DNA from 4 places in the Bradyrhizobium sp. Leo114 genome. Region 2 is predicted to be linked to each of the others. Evidence: predicted binding sites of a transcription regulator. Region 2 holds the regulator's gene; each other region holds the start of a gene.
The links. The regulator PhoB, encoded in region 2, activates phosphate uptake and scavenging genes when phosphate is short. The targets are predictions, from matches to a motif close to TGTCATNNANCTGTCAT.
Positions count from the first base shown of each region.

Region 1: ACZIRK_RS32470 (DUF47 domain-containing protein) is a predicted target of PhoB. The motif match lies at 2,669-2,685, and genes of this name have one in related genera.
Region 3: ACZIRK_RS12500 (alkaline phosphatase) is a predicted target of PhoB. The motif match lies at 1,887-1,903, and genes of this name have one in related genera.
Region 4: ACZIRK_RS26330 (DUF2794 domain-containing protein) is a predicted target of PhoB. The motif match lies at 2,715-2,731, and genes of this name have one in related genera.

Region 1 covers NZ_JBUYEN020000035.1:6,758-11,157, forward strand. The annotation lists gene ACZIRK_RS32455 (peptide chain release factor 3) at 1-410, opposite strand, end outside; gene sugE (quaternary ammonium compound efflux SMR transporter SugE) at 566-880, shown strand; gene ACZIRK_RS32465 (inorganic phosphate transporter) at 881-1,885, opposite strand; gene ACZIRK_RS32470 (DUF47 domain-containing protein) at 1,982-2,626, opposite strand; gene ACZIRK_RS32475 (branched-chain amino acid ABC transporter permease) at 2,829-3,797, opposite strand; gene ACZIRK_RS32480 (branched-chain amino acid ABC transporter permease) at 3,799-4,400, opposite strand, start outside.
Region 2 covers NZ_JBUYEN020000003.1:52,327-56,726, reverse strand. The annotation lists gene pstB (phosphate ABC transporter ATP-binding protein PstB) at 1-420, shown strand, start outside; gene phoU (phosphate signaling complex protein PhoU) at 432-1,148, shown strand; gene phoB (phosphate regulon transcriptional regulator PhoB) at 1,265-1,972, shown strand; gene ACZIRK_RS04530 (GcrA family cell cycle regulator) at 2,094-2,609, opposite strand; gene ACZIRK_RS04525 (aspartate aminotransferase family protein) at 3,108-4,316, shown strand; gene argF (ornithine carbamoyltransferase) at 4,316-4,400, shown strand, end outside.
Region 3 covers NZ_JBUYEN020000008.1:228,563-232,962, forward strand. The annotation lists gene ACZIRK_RS12490 (phosphatase PAP2 family protein) at 1-359, shown strand, start outside; gene argG (argininosuccinate synthase) at 461-1,798, shown strand; gene ACZIRK_RS12500 (alkaline phosphatase) at 1,991-3,748, shown strand; gene ACZIRK_RS12505 (homocysteine S-methyltransferase family protein) at 3,974-4,400, shown strand, end outside.
Region 4 covers NZ_JBUYEN020000023.1:97,804-102,203, forward strand. The annotation lists gene ACZIRK_RS26315 (ABC transporter permease) at 1-440, shown strand, start outside; gene ACZIRK_RS26320 (Bax inhibitor-1/YccA family protein) at 679-1,470, shown strand; gene ACZIRK_RS26325 (GNAT family N-acetyltransferase) at 1,665-2,210, shown strand; gene ACZIRK_RS26330 (DUF2794 domain-containing protein) at 2,332-2,703, opposite strand; gene ACZIRK_RS26335 (DUF1223 domain-containing protein) at 3,149-3,907, opposite strand; gene acnA (aconitate hydratase AcnA) at 4,068-4,400, opposite strand, start outside.

The DNA of each region.
Region 1 (4,400 bases), on a different contig from region 2:
AACAGTTTTCGCGTGCGGGCTTCGATACCCTTGGCGGCGTCGATCACCATCACCGCCGAGTCGACTGCGGTCAGCGTCCGATAGGTGTCTTCCGAAAAGTCCTCATGGCCCGGCGTGTCCAGGAGGTTGAACACGTGGTCCTGGAACTCGAAGGTCATCACCGAGGTGACCACCGAGATGCCGCGCTCGCGCTCGATCTTCATCCAGTCGGAACGCGTGTTCCGCCGTTCGCCCTTGGCCTTGACCTGGCCGGCGAGATTGATGGCGCCGCCGAACAAGAGGAGCTTTTCGGTCAGCGTGGTCTTGCCGGCGTCCGGGTGCGAGATGATCGCAAACGTGCGCCGCCGCGCCACTTCATCGGCAAGCGGGGAACGAGACGGCGATTCGGCTGTCAGGGCAAGGTCGGACATGGCGGGAGCGTTTGGCAGGGAAACCAGTGTCAATCAAGCCTATATGGTGATTGCGGAGCGCCAAAGCCAGCCCCATATTCGCGCACAGGAAGGACGACCTTCCTGTTCGCGATAATAGCCGCGGGGACGACCCTGCCTTATCAAGGAGGGTCGTCATGGCCTGGACTATCTTGCTCATCGCCGGTCTGATGGAGATCGGTTGGGCGATCGGGCTCAAATATACCGAAGGTTTCACAAGGCTCGTTCCATCGGCGCTGACGCTTTTGAGCATGGTCGGCAGCATCGTCCTGCTCGGGCTCGCGCTGAAGACACTGCCGATCGGAACCGCCTATGCGGTGTGGACCGGCATCGGCGCGGTCGGAACGGCGATGCTCGGCATCGTCCTGTTCGGCGAACCGGCCACCGCGCTTCGGCTGTCGAGCATCGGGCTGATCGTGGCCGGCATTGTCGGCCTCAAGCTTGTGACCTGATCAGCGCAGCGCCAACACCACCCAATAGGTAACGGCCGCAACCGCCGCCGCGGCCGGGATAGTGATGACCCAGGCATAGACGATCGAGCTTGCGACATTCCAGCGCACCGCCGACATCCGGCGCGCCGCACCGACGCCGACGATGGCGCCGGTGATGGTGTGGGTGGTGGAAACGGGAACCCCGAGGAAGGTCGCCATGAACAGGGTCGCCGCCCCGCCGGTCTCCGCGCAGAAACCCTGCATCGGCGTCAGCTTCGTGATGCGGAGGCCCATGGTGCGGACGATGCGCCAGCCGCCCATCAGGGTGCCCATCGCCATCGCCGCCTGACAGGCCAGCACCACCCAAAATGGAATGTGAAACTCCTCGCCGAGACGCCCCTGCGAATACAGCAGCACGCCGATGATGCCCATGGTCTTCTGCGCGTCGTTGCCGCCATGGCCGAGCGAATAGAGCGAGGCGGAGACGAATTGCAGGGTGCGGAAGGCGCGGTCGACGGCGAACGGCGTCGACCGCACCGAGAGCCAGGACACGATCGCAACCAGCACCAAGGCCAGCAGGAAACCGATCAGCGGCGACAGCACGATTGCGAGCAGCGTCTTGGAGAGCCCGCTCCACACCGCCGCCGAGATCCCCGCCTTCGCCATGCCGCCACCAATCAGGCCGCCGATCAGGGCATGCGAACTCGACGAGGGAATGCCGAGCGCCCAGGTGATCACGTTCCAGACGATGGCGCCGACCAGCGCGGCGAAGATCACGGTCACATCGACGACCTCGGGCTCGATGATCCCGGTGCCGATGGTATTGGCGACATGCAGGCCGAACACCATGAAGGCGATGAAGTTGAAGAACGCCGCCCAGAACACCGCGTACTGCGGCCGCAGCACGCGCGTCGAGACGATGGTCGCGATCGAATTCGCGGCATCGTGCAGGCCGTTCAGGAAATCGAACAGCAGGGCGACCGCGATCAGGATCACCAGGATCGGAAGACCAAGCGTGGCGTCCACGTAAACCGCCCTACTTTATTTTCTTGAGCATGATCTGCGCGCAAACGCTGCGCGTTTGTAGCGGGGAAAACCGGTGCCCACTTTTCGGGATCATGCTCAGACCTGTTCGATCACGATCGAGTTGATCTCGTTGGCGACGTCGTCGAAGCGGTCGGCGACTTTTTCGAGGTGATCGTAGATCTCGGCACCGACGATGAAATCCATCGTGTTGGCGTCGCGATGCTTGAGATAGAGCTCCTTCAGCCCGATGTCGTGGAGATCGTCAACCCGGCCCTCGAGCTTGGTCAGTTCCTCGGTGATCTGCGTCAGCATCGCGACGTTGCTGCCGATCGACTGCAACAGCGGCAGCGCGCGCCCGACCAGGTCGGCGCATTCGACGATCAGAGTGCCCATTTCGCGCATCGGCGGCTCGAACGCGCGCACCTCAAACAGCACCACCGCCTTGGCGGTCTGCTGCATCTGGTCGACGGCATCGTCCATGGCCGTGATCAGGTTCTTGATGTCGCCGCGGTCGAACGGGGTGATGAAGGTGCGGCGGACGGCAGTCAGAACCTCGCGGGTGATGTTGTCGGCGTCGTTCTCGAACTGGTTGACGCGCTGGCAGTGGACCGGCGTCTCGTCCCCACCCTTCAGCATGTCCTGCAGCGCCATCGCGCACTGGACCGCGGTCTTGGCATGCCGGGCGAACAGGTCGAAAAACCGCTCCTCCTTGGGCAAAAAGCTTCGAAACCAGCGCAGCATAGGCTCAAAATCCATCTTTCCGGAGGACGCTCCGGGATCACCTGTCACAAAACTGTCATAGAACATTTTGTACAGGGACGGCCAGCGCTCCGCGGGCGGAACCGGGTCATCCACCGCTTTGTAGCTCGTGGCTCCGATGCCTCCGACGGCCCAACGCAACAGTGTGGCGTTGGGCTCCAATCGAGCGGGCCGGCCGATGGTGCTACAGCGACCGCCTCAGCAAACGCGCGACCTCGCCGATGATGCCGCGGCGGAAGGTCAGCACGCAGGCGACGAAGATGACGCCCTGGATCACGGTCACCCACTGGCCGTAACCGGCCAGATATTGCTGCATGGCGATGATGATGAAGGCGCCGACCACGGGACCGAAGATGGTGCCGAGGCCGCCAACCAGCGTCATCAGCACGATCTCGCCGGACATCGACCAGTGCACGTCGGTCAGCGAGGCGTTCTGGGCCACGAACACCTTGAGCGAGCCGGCAAAGCCCGCCAGCGTGCCCGATAGAATGAAGGCGAGCAGCTTGTACTGGTCGGTCTTGTAGCCGAGCGAAATCGCCCGCGGCTCGTTCTCGCGGATCGACTTCAGCACCTCGCCGAAGGGCGAGTTGATGGTCCGGTAGATCAGGAGGAAGCCGCCGAGGAAGCCGGCGAGCACGACGTAATAGAGCACTGTCGGCTTGGCGAGGTTGAAGACGCCGAACAGGAAGCCCTGCGGAATGCCCTGGATGCCGTCTTCGCCATGGGTGAACGGCGCCTGCAGGTAGATGAAGTAGAGGAGCTGCGACAGCGCCAGCGTGATCATCGAGAAGTAGATGCCCTGCCGGCGGATCGAGATGTAGCCGGTGATGACGGCAAGCCCGCAGGCCGCGGCCGTGCCGATGATGATGCCGAGCTCCGGCGGCAGCGCCCACACCTTCAGCGCATGCGCCGAGACGTAGCCGGCGGTCCCCAGGAACATCGCGTGGCCGAACGACAGCAGGCCGCCATAGCCGACCAAGAGGTTGAAGGCGCAGGCGAGCAGCGCAAAGCACAGCGCCTGCATCACGAAGAACGGATAGATGCCGGTGAGCGGCACGATGGCCAGCAGCACCGCCATCACGGCGAAGGCAACCATCTCGTCACGCATCGCGCGGGGCGTGACCGGCAGGGTATCGTCGGTAAGTGCTGACATATCAGGCCGCCCGTCCAGTCAGTCCCGTCGGCTTCACAAGCAGGACCAGCACCATCAGAACGAACACGACGGTGTTGGAAGCCTCAGGGTAGAAATACTTGGTCAGTCCCTCGATCACGCCGAGCGCAAAACCGGTGATGATCGATCCCATGATCGATCCCATACCGCCGATCACCACCACCGCGAACACGACGATGATGAGGTCGGCGCCCATCAGCGGTCGGACCTGGTTGATCGGCGCCGACAGCACGCCCGCGAGCGCCGCAAGCCCGACGCCGAGGCCGTAGGTGAGCGTGATCATCCTCGGCACGTTGATGCCGAACGCGCGTACCAGCGTCGGATTTTCGGTCGCAGCGCGCAAGTATGCGCCGAGCTGCGTCTTCTCGATCAGGAACCAGGTGGCCAGGCATATCACCAGCGAGAAAACGACCACCCAGCCGCGATAGATCGGCAGGAACATGAAGCCGAGATTGATGCCGCCGCGGAGCGCGTCGGGAATCTGGTACGGCAGGCCGGAGGAGCCGAAATAGTTCTGGAAGATGCCCTGGATGATCAGCGCGATGCCGAAGGTCAGCAGCAGGCCATAGACGTGGTCGAGCCCGG
Region 2 (4,400 bases):
GAGAAGATCTCGAAATCTGAAATGGACGGCCGCGTCGAGAAAGCGCTGCGCGGCGGCGCGCTGTGGAACGAGGTCAAGGACAAGCTCAACGCCTCCGGCCTGAGCCTCTCCGGCGGCCAGCAGCAGCGCCTCTGCATCGCCCGCACGGTTGCGGTGCGGCCCGAAGTTATCCTGTTCGACGAGCCCTGCTCGGCGCTCGATCCGATCTCGACCGCCAAGGTCGAGGAGCTGATCCAGGAATTGTCGGAGGACTACACGATCGCGATCGTCACGCATAACATGCAGCAGGCGGCGCGCGTCTCCGACAAGACCGCGTTCATGTATCTGGGCGAACTGATCGAGTTCGACGACACCAGCAAGATCTTCACCTCGCCGAGCGATCGACGCACCCAGGACTACATCACCGGCCGGTTTGGTTGAGGAGGGACATCATGGCTTCTGAACATACCGCCAAGGCATTCGACAGCGATCTTCAGGAACTGACCCGTCTGGTCGCAGAGATGGGCGGGCTGGTCGAACGGATGATCACCGAATCCGTCGATGCGCTGATCCGCCGCGACGTCGCGCTCGGCAAGCGTGTCGTCGCTTCCGACATCGAGATCGACAGCCTGCAGCGCGTGATCGAGGAGCGCGCCGTGCTGACGATCGCCCGCCGCCAGCCGATGGCTGTCGACCTGCGCGAGATCGTCGGCGCGATGCGGGTGGCGACCGACCTCGAGCGGATCGGCGACCTCGCCAAGAACATGGGCAAGCGCGTCGCCGCGCTGGAGAACGACTTCCAGCCGCTGAAGCTGATCCGCGGCCTGGAGCACATGACCGACCTCGTGCTGTCGCAGGTCAAGTCCGTGCTCGACGCCTATGCCGCGCACGATCTGCCGGCGGCGATGAACGTCTGGAAGAGCGACGAGGAGGTGGACGCGATCTGCACCTCGCTGTTCCGCGAGCTCCTCACCTACATGATGGAAGATCCGCGCAACATCTCGTTCTGCATCCACCTGATGTTCTGCGCCAAGAATATCGAGCGGATCGGCGACCACGCCACCAACATCGCGGAAACGGTCTTCTACATGATCGAGGGTCAGCAGATCACCGACAAGCGGCCGAAGGGGGATATGACGACGTTCGCCACGACCGTTCCGGGCAACTAGAGCAACATCCGGAAAGTCGACGCCGGCTTTCAGCCAAGATCCTGCTCAAACATCAAAGGAAGAGTGGGATGACGATTCAAGCAGAGAGTCATCCCGCTATAGGAGAAGCCAAGCCGATGAGCGCACGCATTCTGGTGGTCGAAGACGAAGAAGCGCTGACGACGCTGTTGCGCTACAATCTCGATGCAGAAGGCTATGATGTCGAAACGGTCGCCCGTGGAGACGATGCGGACACAAGGCTCAAGGAACGTATTCCCGACCTTGTCGTGCTCGACTGGATGCTGCCGGGACTCTCCGGCATCGAGCTGTGCCGCCGTCTGCGGGCGCGGCCGGAGACCAAGCAGCTCCCGATCATCATGCTGACCGCGCGCGGCGAGGAAAGCGAGCGCGTGAGGGGGCTGGCGACCGGTGCCGACGACTACATCGTCAAGCCGTTCTCGGTGCCTGAACTGCTCGCGCGGGTGAAGGGCCTGTTGCGCCGGGCAAGCCCGGAGCGGCTCGCCACCGTGCTCACCTATGGCGACATCGAACTCGACCGCGAGAAGCGCCGCGTCGCGCGCTCGGGCCGCCCGATCGATCTCGGCCCGACCGAATATCGCCTGCTGGAGTTCTTCCTGGAGCATCCCGGCCGCGTGTTCAGCCGCGAGCAGCTGCTCGACAGCGTTTGGGGCCGCGACATCTATATCGACGAGCGCACCGTCGACGTTCACATCGGCCGCCTGCGCAAATTGCTCAATCCCGGCCGCGAGCAGGACCCGATCCGTACCGTCCGCGGCGCGGGCTACGCGCTCGATGATCGCTTCGCGAAGGCCGAGCAGTCGTAAACCGGCGACCTCAATCCGTAGCCCGGGTGCAGCGAAGCGTAACCCCGGGGAAATTTGGACCCGCCGATACAGCGTTCCCGGGTTGCGCTGCGCTCCACCCAGGCTACGATCTGTCGTCGGCTTACTTGCCTTGTGACGGCTTGACCGTCGGACGGCGGCGGTCAGCCGCCGGCTGGTAGGCGATGCGGGAGTGGTGCGCGCAATAGGGCAGGCCGGGAAGCGCCTTGCCGCCGCAGAAGAAGAATTCCGGGCTCGAGGGATCGCCGACCGGCCAGTGGCAGGTGGCCTCGTTCAATTCGAGCAGCGACAGCCGCTGGCTCATCGGCACCACATTGTCGTAGGCGATAGGGTCCGCTTCCACCTCCACCTCGAAGGCGTGGGCGAGCGCGGTGTTGCCGCGGGAGACCGGACGCGCCACGCGCATCATCGGCTGTGCGGGACGCGCCTTGCGCTGCCGCGGCGCGGCTGCAGCAGGACTCTTGGCGCGGCCCGAGAGGCCGAGCCGGTGCACCTTGCCGATCACCGCATTGCGGGTCACGTTGCCCAGTTCCGCAGCGATCTGGCTGGCCGAGAGGCCACCTTCCCAGAGCTTTTTCAACTGCTCGACGCGTTCGTCGGACCAGGTCAATACCGTCATCGCATCTTTCCCTTCGCGTTGCGCCGGCCGATCCTGGGACAGCGCTGCGATGCCTAATCTCAAAAATCCCTGCGGGCAGAATCCCTTAAGGCTCGCCGGGCACGAAAACCGCACCCGAACGTGTACGCCGCACACAAAGGACTCTAAGGGATCAAAACTGCCGCACGAGATGTCGTACCCGACAGGCTAGACGCTACAATATGGCGTGACTCTGGCGCAAGAGTCCGCGCCTATGCGTCCACATGTTCCGACATTTAGGGATTGCAATCGGGCTTTTCCACCACACCGGAAAACTGCGGATTACCGGCACTTTGCAGCGCAGCCTGGCGGCTTCGTGGCGATTGACAGCACCCGCCGCGCGCATAGAATGCCTTCACGTGCCGCCCTGCAAAGGCGGCACGTTTTGTTTTCGCTGGATGAGCTCCAGCCGCGTGTCTGCATCGCTGCACGCCGCCGGGGCTTGTCTGAAAGGCTTGTCTGAACCCTTCAGTGATCGCCATGACCGACCGCGCCACGTCGCATCTGCTTCCCGTTTTTGCCAGGGCCGATCTCGGCTTCGAACGCGGCGAAGGCTGTTGGCTGATCTCGACCAAAGGCGAGCGTTATCTCGACTTCACCTCCGGCGTCGCGGTGAACGCGCTCGGCCATGCCCATCCGCATCTGGTGAAGGCGCTGCAGGAACAGGCGACGAAGCTCTGGCACATGTCGAACCTGTTCAAGAGCCCGGACGGCGAGAAGCTTGCCGCGCGGCTGTGCGAGCAGAGTTTTGCGGACTTGGTGTTCTTCTGCAATTCCGGCGCGGAAGCGATGGAGGGCGTGATCAAGGTCGTGCGTCACTATCACTTCTCGAAGGGGCATCCGGAGCGCTACCGCATCATCACCTTCGAAGGCGCCTTCCATGGCCGCACGCTCGCGACACTCGCCGCGACCGGCGCCGCTAAATATCTCGAGGGCTTCGGCGCGCCGATGGACGGCTTTGATCAGGTGCCGCATGGCGATATCGAAGCGGTGAAACGCGCGATCGGTCCAGAGACCGCAGGCATCCTGATCGAGCCGGTGCAGGGCGAAGGCGGCGTGCGCTCCGCGCCGCCGGCCTTCTTCAAGGCGCTGCGCCAGCTCTGCGACGAGCATGGCCTATTGCTCGCGTTCGACGAGGTGCAGACCGGCATGGGCCGCACCGGCGATCTCTTCGCCTACAAGCGCATCGGGGTCACCCCTGACGTGATGTCGCTGGCCAAGGCGCTCGGCGGCGGCTTTCCGATCGGCGCCTTCCTTGCGACCGCGGAAGCTGCGTCCGGCATGACGCCGGGTTCGCATGGCTCGACCTTCGGCGGCAATCCGCTCGCGGTCGCGGCCGCCGGCGCCGTGCTCGATGTGATGCTGAAGCCCGGCTTCTTCGATCACGTGCAGAAGATGTCGCTCCTGCTCAAGCAGAAGCTCGCCTCCGCGGTTGACCGCTATCCGTCCATTCTCGCCGACGTGCGCGGCGAGGGGCTTCTGATCGGCGTCAAGGCCGTGGTGCCCTCGGGCGACCTCGTCAACGCCCTGCGCGAGCAGAAGCTGCTCACAGTCGGCGCCGGCGATAATGTGGTGCGATTCCTCGCGCCGCTGATCGTCAGCGAGGCCGAGATCGAGCACGCCATCGGTTGTCTGGAGCGCGCCTGCACCGCGCTCTCAAGCGGACCGTCGAAGAAGGCAGCGGGATGATGAGCAAGGCGCCCCGTCACTTCCTCGACATCAACGAAATGTCGCTCAACGAGCTGCGCGCCATGCTGGCCGCCGGCGCCGCCA
Region 3 (4,400 bases), on a different contig from region 2:
GGTGGGATCCGCGCGGCACCTGCGGCCGCAACTGCTCGTTCTTCTCCGGCGAGGGGGCGACTGCGTTCTGGACCTATGCGCCGGCAGCGCTGGCGCCGCCGCAATGGCGCGCCCTGGCGTTTGCGGCGGCGACCGTGTTCGGTATCGCCACCAGCGCCCTGCGGATGGCCTTTGGCGGGCATTTCTTCACCGACGTCGCGATTGCCGGCATCGTGACCTACCTGGTGATCTGGCTCGCCTATGCCCTGATCTACCGCTGGCCGTCGACGCGGGTGACGGATGCCCAGGTTGATGCCGCGCTAACCCGGTTCGCGCGACGGTGGCGCCGGCGCGAGACGGACCCCAGGCCGTCGATATGAGCGACGTCATAAAGGCCGCCATTAATCACGTGCCCATCAGCGCGAAATTTGATATTCGCGCAACTTAACAGCAAACGACTTTACGACCGATTGGACGCTCCATGAGTACGATTTTGAAAAGCCTGCCCAAGGGCGAAAAAGTCGGCATCGCTTTCTCGGGCGGTCTCGACACCAGCGCAGCGCTGCTATGGATGAAACAGAAGGGCGCGCGCGTCTTTGCCTACACCGCGAACCTCGGCCAGCCCGACGAGTCCGACTACAACGAAATTCCGCGCAAGGCCATGGAGTTCGGCGCCGAGAAAGCCCGCCTCGTGGATTGCCGTATGCAATTGGTCCACGAAGGCATTGCCGCGATCCAATCCGGTGCCTTCCACATCTCGACCGGCGGCGCCACCTATTTCAACACCACCCCGCTCGGTCGCGCCGTGACTGGCACCATGCTGGTCTCGGCCATGAAGGAGGACGGGGTCAACATCTGGGGTGATGGCTCCACCTTCAAGGGCAACGATATCGAGCGGTTCTATCGCTACGGCCTGCTGACCAATTCGAACCTGAAGATCTACAAGCCCTGGCTCGACCAGCAATTCATCGACGAGCTCGGCGGCCGCGCGGAAATGTCGGCGTTCATGACCGCGCAAGGGTTCGCCTACAAGATGAGCGCCGAGAAGGCGTATTCGACCGACAGCAATCTCCTCGGTGCAACCCACGAGGCCAAGGATCTCGAGAGCCTGCAAAGCGGTATCAAGATCGTCAATCCGATCATGGGCGTGCCGTTCTGGCGCGACGACTGTGTCGTCAGGGCCGAACAGGTCACCGTGCGCTTCGAGGAAGGCCAGCCCGTCGCGCTGAACGGCCAGACTTTCCCGGACCCGGTGGCGCTGTTCCTCGAGGCCAACGCCATCGGCGGCAGGCATGGTCTTGGCATGAGCGACCAGATCGAGAACCGGATCATCGAGGCAAAGAGCCGCGGCATCTATGAAGCTCCCGGCATGGCGCTGCTGCACATCGCCTATGAGCGCCTGATCACCGGCATCCACAACGAAGACACCATCGAGCAGTACCGGATCAACGGCCTGCGCCTTGGCCGGCTGCTCTACCAGGGGCGGTGGTTCGATTCTCAGGCTCTCATGCTGCGCGAAACCGCCCAGCGTTGGGTGGCGCGCGCCATCACCGGTGAGGTGACGCTCGAGCTGCGCCGCGGCAACGACTATTCGATCTTGAACACCGAGAGCCCGAACCTGAGCTATCAGCCGGAGCGGCTGAGCATGGAGAAGGTGGAGGATGCGGCGTTCACGCCGGCGGACCGTATCGGCCAGCTCACAATGCGCAACCTCGACATCGCCGATACCCGCACCAAGCTGGATCTCTACGCGGAGACAGGCTTGCTGTCGCTCGGCGAGGGCTCGAACATCTTGAGGCTCGATAGCGACAAGAGCTGAAGCGTGTGAGCTCCGTAGCCCGGACTACGCTTGCGCTCCATCCGGGCTACGGACTGCGACGATCCATCGCCGGTATCCAGGCTCGATGTGTAATGGACGCGTCATTCGGCGCGGCTAGTCTCGTCGCCTGCGCGCCCGTGACCTCCGTACTGCAGCCGGACGGCGCGGGCGAACAATTGTGGGGCGCAAATCATGATCAAGCCATTTGCCGGTGCCGCTCTCCTCGTCCTGTTGTCCGGATCGCCGACGCTAGCCCAGACGATCTATCCGATCGACCGCGCCGACATCCTCGCCAGCGCCCATTTCGACTTCAAGGTCGAGTTTCCCGATCGCGTTGATCCGGCGAATGTGAAAGTCACGGTGAACGGCGCGGATTATTCCGCAGCGTTCGGCCAGCCCGGCACCTTCGTGGAGCACGAAGACGGCAAGGAGCAGTCGGCCCTGATCGTTCGCGACGTCGCATTGACCAAGCCCGGAAGCGTGAAGGTGGAAGTCTCTGACGGCGCACGCAGCCGCACTGTCGTGTGGTCGGTTTACGACACCGGTCCGCGCAAGGCCAAGAACGTGATCCTGTTCATCGGTGATGGACTGTCGCCGGCGCATCGGGTTGCGGCGCGTATGCTCTCCAAGGGAATTGCGGAAGGCAAAAGCCTCGGCAAGCTTGCCATCGACGACATGCCGCATATGGCGCTGGTTGCGACTGCCGGCTCCGATTCGATCATCACCGATTCGGCGAATGCGGCCAGCGCCTACGCCACGGGCCACAAGACCGCCGTCAACGCGTTGGGTGTCTACGCTGATCGCTCCACAAGCCCGTTCGATGATCCCAAGGTCGAAACCATCACCAGCGTCGCGAAGCGGCGGCTTGGTCTGGGCATCGGGATCGTCACCAACACCGAAGTCGAGGATGCCACACCGGCGGCAATGGTCGCGCATACCCGCCGCCGCGCCGCCTATGATGAGATCGTCGCGCAGCTCTTCGCCGCCAAGCCCGATGTCCTGATGGGAGGAGGCAGCGCGAATTTCCTGCCGCAAGCAGCAGCGGGAAAGCGCAAGGACGACATCGATTACATCGCCCGCTTTCGCGATGCCGGCTATCAGGTGGTGACGACAAAGTCCGAGCTTGATGCCTCGGCTGCGAAACCCGACACGAACAAGCTGCTGGGACTGTTTGCCTCCGGCAACATGGACGGCGTCCTGGACCGCAAGTTCCTCAAAGGCGGCAGCGTCGGCAAGTTTCCCGAACAGCCCGACCTGACCGAGCAGGTGCAGGCCGCGCTGAAAGTGCTGTCGAAGAACGATGCCGGCTTCTTCCTGATGGTGGAATCGGGACTGATCGACAAATACGCTCATCTCCTGGACATGGAGCGCGCGGTCTACGACACGATCATGCTCGACAATGCCGTTCGTTTTGCGCGCGACTGGGCGCAGGCCCGCGGCGACGACACCTTGATCCTGGTGGTGGCGGACCACAATCATCCCAACAGTCTTGTCGGCACCATCAATGACGACATGACTAAGACGCCCAACGTCCCGTTCCGCGAACGCGTCGGCGTCTATGACAAGGCGGGATTCCCCAACTATCCGGCTGCCGATGCGGAAGGCTATCCCTCGCGGGTGGATGTCAGCCGGCGGCTCGCGATTTTCTCGGCCAGCCTGCCGGACCATTACGAAACCTTCCGCCCCAAGCTCGATAACCCGAATGATCCGACGGCGAAGGGCGATGAGCCTGGGACTTTCAAAGCCAACGACAAATACAAGGACGTTCCGGGAGCCGTGCTACGCCCCGGCAATCTGCCGGCGATGATCGGCGCCAGCGTGCATTCGGGAGAAGACGTCATCCTGACAGCAACCGGCCCAGGCAGCGAACGCGTTCATGGTTCGATGGACAACACGGACGTCTTCCGTGTCATCGCCGATGCGCTGGGACTTGCCGCACCGGCGCCGTAGCCTCGCGAGCTCTTGTAGCGTGGGCGAAGCGAAGCGTGCCCGCGATCAACACTCCGCTCGGAGGCGGGCACGCTACGCTTTTGCCCATCCCGACAGGTTCTGCGTTCACGCCTCTGCGCGCGGGAGCCATCTGGAAGTCGCGACAATATGAGGCACCAGCCGGCCCAACCAAACCCGGCATTGGCCGACCTACCGGTGACAGCCCTTTTGATCACGGAGGCATCAATGGCCAAGTATCGGCACGACCTGCCACAGCGGCGCGGCGGCATCTTCCTGACCGACGGCGGCATGGAAACGACGCTGATCTTCCACCACAGCCTCGAGCTGCCGCACTTTGCCGCTTTCGTCCTGCTCGATTCCGCGGATGGTCGTGAGCACCTCAAGCGCTACTACGAGTCCTACCTTGCGATTGCGCGCGCGAAGGGCACCGGTTTCGTGCTCGACAGCCCGACCTGGCGCGCCAATCCGGATTGGGGCGTCAAGCTCGGCTACGACGCGGCTGCGCTGACATCGATCAACGTCCGTTCGATTGAGTTCCTGAACCATCTGCGAACCGGCTGGGAGCGGCCGAACATGCCCTGTGTCATCGATGGCGCGATCGGTCCGCGCGGCGATGGCTACAAAGCCGGCAACATGGATGCATCGGAGGCGG
Region 4 (4,400 bases), on a different contig from region 2:
CGAGCGTCCGGGTCCGCGAGGCGCTGGAGACCATCGGCAGCGTCGTCACCAATCTCGTGCTGGCGATCCGCGGCGCCAGCGCGGTGACGCTGATCTCGGCCATCCTGGTGCTGGGCGGCGCGCTCGCCGCCGGCCACCGCCACCGCGTCTATGACGCAGTGATCCTGAAGACGCTCGGCGCCACCCGCGCCCGCCTGCTGGGCGCCTATGCGCTGGAATATCTGATGATCGGCTTCGCCACCGCGCTGTTCGGCGTGTTCGCCGGCTCGATCGCCGCCTGGCTGATCGTCACCCGGCTGATGACGCTGAGTTTCGTCTGGGAGGCTGGCAGCGCCGCAGCGGTGGTGGTCGCGGCGCTGATCGTCACCGTCGGGCTCGGGCTGGCCGGCACGCTGCTGGCCTTGAACCAGAAGCCCGCGGCCGTGTTGCGGAATTTGTGACAATTTGAAGCGGGGAACGAGGCCGGTTAACACCGGCTTTGCCTTGAAATAAGGGCCAGAGCGACATTCAGCCGCGCGTGGAAGCTTGCGGCGGTTGTGTTAGTTTCCCACATACGCCTTGGGTCGGATGGGCGGTTTGATGACACGGATTTTAATGTCCGCAGGCCGCGCTATCTGAGATAGATTATACTCGGTCCCGCAAATCCCTTGCGACCGGAACAACCACGGGAATTCGACCATGTCGGACCTAGACCGTAACTATGCCTCTCCCTTCGGCCGGGCCGCCGGTCGCATTGACACTGCGACGGTCGACGCCGGTCTGCGCGCCTACATGCTGCGCATCTACAACTACATGTCGATCGGCCTCGCGATCACGGGCCTGGCCGCGCTCGGCGTCTATATGGCGGCGGTGACGGCGGATCCGTCCGCAGCCGTCGCAAAGTTCGGCAACGCCTATCTGACGCAGTTCGGCTATGCGATGTTCGTCAGCCCGCTGAAGTGGCTGTTCATCCTCGCACCGCTGGTGATGGTGTTCGTGATCTCGGCCGGCATTAACCGGCTTCAGCCCGCGACTGCTCAGCTCCTGTTCTGGGTGTTCTCGGCGCTGATGGGCCTCTCGCTGTCGTCGATCTTCCTGGTGTATACGCACACCTCGATCGTGCGGGTGTTCTTCATCACCGCGGCGACCTTTGGTGCGCTTAGCCTCTACGGCTACACCACCAAGCGTGACATGAGCGGCATGGGCTCGTTCCTGTTCATGGGCCTGATCGGCATCATCATCGCCAGCCTGGTCAACCTGTTCCTGGCGAGCTCGGCGCTGCAGTTCATCGTTTCGGTGGTCGGCGTGCTGGTGTTCGCGGGCCTCACCGCTTGGGATACCCAACGGCTGAAGAACGACTACATCTACGGCTACGCCTCGCAGGGTGGCGCGATTGCCGAGCGTGCGGCGATTACCGGCGCACTCTCGCTCTACCTGAACTTCATCAACCTGTTCACGCTGCTCCTGCAGCTCCTCGGACAGCGCGACTAAGCGCCTCCGGCAGTACCAACGATCGAAGCCCCGGCCTCACCGCCGGGGCTTTTCGTTTGCGCACTCAGTCCCCTACCCGGGCTCGTTCCCGAGCATCCACCATTGACGAGAAAGGCGTGGATGGCCGGGTCAAGCCCGGCCATGACAGATAAGGAGAGCGTTGCTCCCGGGAAACCTGCTGCTATCTTGCCGCCATGTCCGCCGTCGAGATCAGGCCCGCCACCGAGGCCGACCTTCCCTCCGTCACTGCAATTTACGAGCACGCGGTGCGCTTCGGCACCGCGACGTTCGAGCTGGTCCCGCCGGACCTGGCGGAGATGACGCGCCGCTTCAGGGCGCTGACGGATGGCGGCTTTCCCTATTTCATCGCTGCCCTTGACGGAGGCGTGGTCGGTTATGCCTATGCCGGCGCCTACCGCCCGCGTCCGGCCTATCGCTTCACGGTGGAGAATTCGATTTATCTGGATCCCTCGATCCACCGCCGCGGCGTCGGCCTGCAACTGCTGCAGCGGCTGATCAGCGAATGCGAGGCGCGCGGCTACCGGCAGATGATCGCGGTGATCGGGGACTCCGCCAACGCCGGCTCAATCGGCGTTCACCTCAAGACCGGCTTCACGCTGATCGGAATCCATCCGAGCGTCGGCCTCAAATTCGGCCGCTGGCTCGACACGGTGATGATGCAGCGCGCGCTCGGCGACGGCGCGACCACGATACCGACCGAGGATCCGGGCCGGCGTTAATTCTCCGTCATTCCGGGGCCCGCGTAAGCGCGAACCCGGAATCCAGAGGTTGATGAGAGCGCAATTTGCCGCACGAGATTCCGGGTTCGCTTCGCGCCCCGGAATGACGGACGCCGCGGCCTTAAACAACCGCCAGCTTGCGGTCGATCACGAGCAGCACGCGCTCCAGCTCATGGCCACGGCGCAGGATCAGGCCGGTCGCAGAGATCACGCTGTACATGCCCTGCTTGCGGGCGAGCCGCGGGTCCTTCTCGATTCGGTAGATCGGGACCTCGGAGGAGCGGCGGAACACCGAGAACACGGCGCGATCCTTCAGGAAGTCGATGGCGTAATCCCGCCACTCGCCATCGGCGACCATGCGGCCATAGAGATTGAGGATGCGATTGAGTTCGAGACGATTGAACGTGACGCGGTTCTGTAGCGGGCTGGCAGCGACGGGCCGCGCCGCCGCGCGAAGCCCGCTTGGATCGCTGTCCTCCGATATCAATATCATCAAGCGCCTCCTGTCATGCGGCTGACATGATTGCGCTAACCGGGCAGCGCCGCAAGGGTTCAGAGCCGCCGTGCGACGAATGGGAAGATTTTCCAGGAGTCACAGTATCGTTAGAAAGAATCTTATTGCTGCCCCACTTCCGCCCACCGCCCGCCCCGCTGCCCTGCGAAAAGGAAATCCTGCGTTGGCCCGGTTCTTTCGGTTCCGGATTCCTCAGCCCCCAGCCCCCCGGGGCCGTCGGGACCGGGCCTGTTCGCAGGGGAGTTAACTCCCTTTTGACTGGGCCAACGAGAGTTGGTCCTTTTCTTTTTTGGGGGTCCCTCACGACACGTCATTCCGGGCACGCGACAGCGTGAGCCCGGAATCTGGAGGTTGATGGCGAGAGATTCCGGGTTCGCGCGATGCGCGCGCGGAATGACAGGATGTGGCGGGTTTGATTTAGACCTTACCGCAGCGGCGTCATGGCCGCGCCGAGCATGGGGCCCGGCTTGTCGCGATTGCCGTCCTGGACATAGACGACGGCGGCATCGACGCCTTCACGCGAGATGTTCTCGATCGGCACAGTCCAGCTTCCCGCGCTGCCATTCCAGTCGCCGACCTTCAACAGGTTACGCACCACGTTGTGATAGGTGATCTCTTGCCCGCGATTCTCGCCGCGCCCGATCGAGATCGGCACCGCCTTGGAGATCGAGCAGATCCAGACTTCGCCATGCTTGACGCGCGGCCCATTGCTCGCCGCCACCGAGACATTGATCTGCTTGCCGGACAGCGACATCGTCACCGGCACCGACATCACGCCCTCGGTCGCGGTATCCTTGATCGCAGTCTCGATGCCGACGCGATCGCTGCCGATCACCTTCGCCGAGCCGTTAACGATGACTTGCGGCGTATAGACGTCGCGGTCGCCGCGCACATGCGAATAGGCTTTCTGGCGCGCGCTGAAGCGCGAATCAGCCAGCGTGTCCTTCCAGCCGAGATAATCCCAGTAGTCGATCGGCATGCTGAGCGCGATGACATTCGGGTCCTTGGCGAGTTCGCCGATGATCTTGTCGGCGGGCGGGCAGGACGAACAACCCTGTGAGGTGAAGAGCTCGACGACCGCACGCGGATCGGCGTGGGCGGGTCGGATGATCGCGATAATGGCGCAAACACTGAGCGCGCCGGACCAAAGCGAAAGACGATTATAGGCCATCATCGCTGTCATTCTGAGAACCGATCGTGATGATTTCCATCCGTACTTGTACGGGGCATGAGAGACGACCCTGAAGAGCATGCCCCTGACGTGCGAAAGCGGCCTTTTTCATAGGCCGCCCGCATTTTCCTAGCCATTCACGTAGCAGTGAGGCACCGATCACAAATCCGCGTTAGGCCGCGAGCTTGCGCAACACGTAGTGCAGGATGCCGCCGTTGCGATAATAATCGAGCTCATCGAGCGTATCGATGCGGCAAAGCAGCGGGACATGCTGCACTTTGCCATCGCTGGAGGTGACGTCCGCCGTCAGCATCTGGCGGGGCTTCAAATCGCCCTGCAAGCCACGAATCGTGACCTTCTCGTCGCCCTTGATGCCGAGCGACTGCCATGACGCGCCCGGCTCGAAGGTGAGTGGCAGCACACCCATGCCGACCAGATTGGAGCGATGGATGCGCTCGAAGCTCTGGCAGATCACCGCGCGAACACCGAGCAGGCGGGTGCCCTT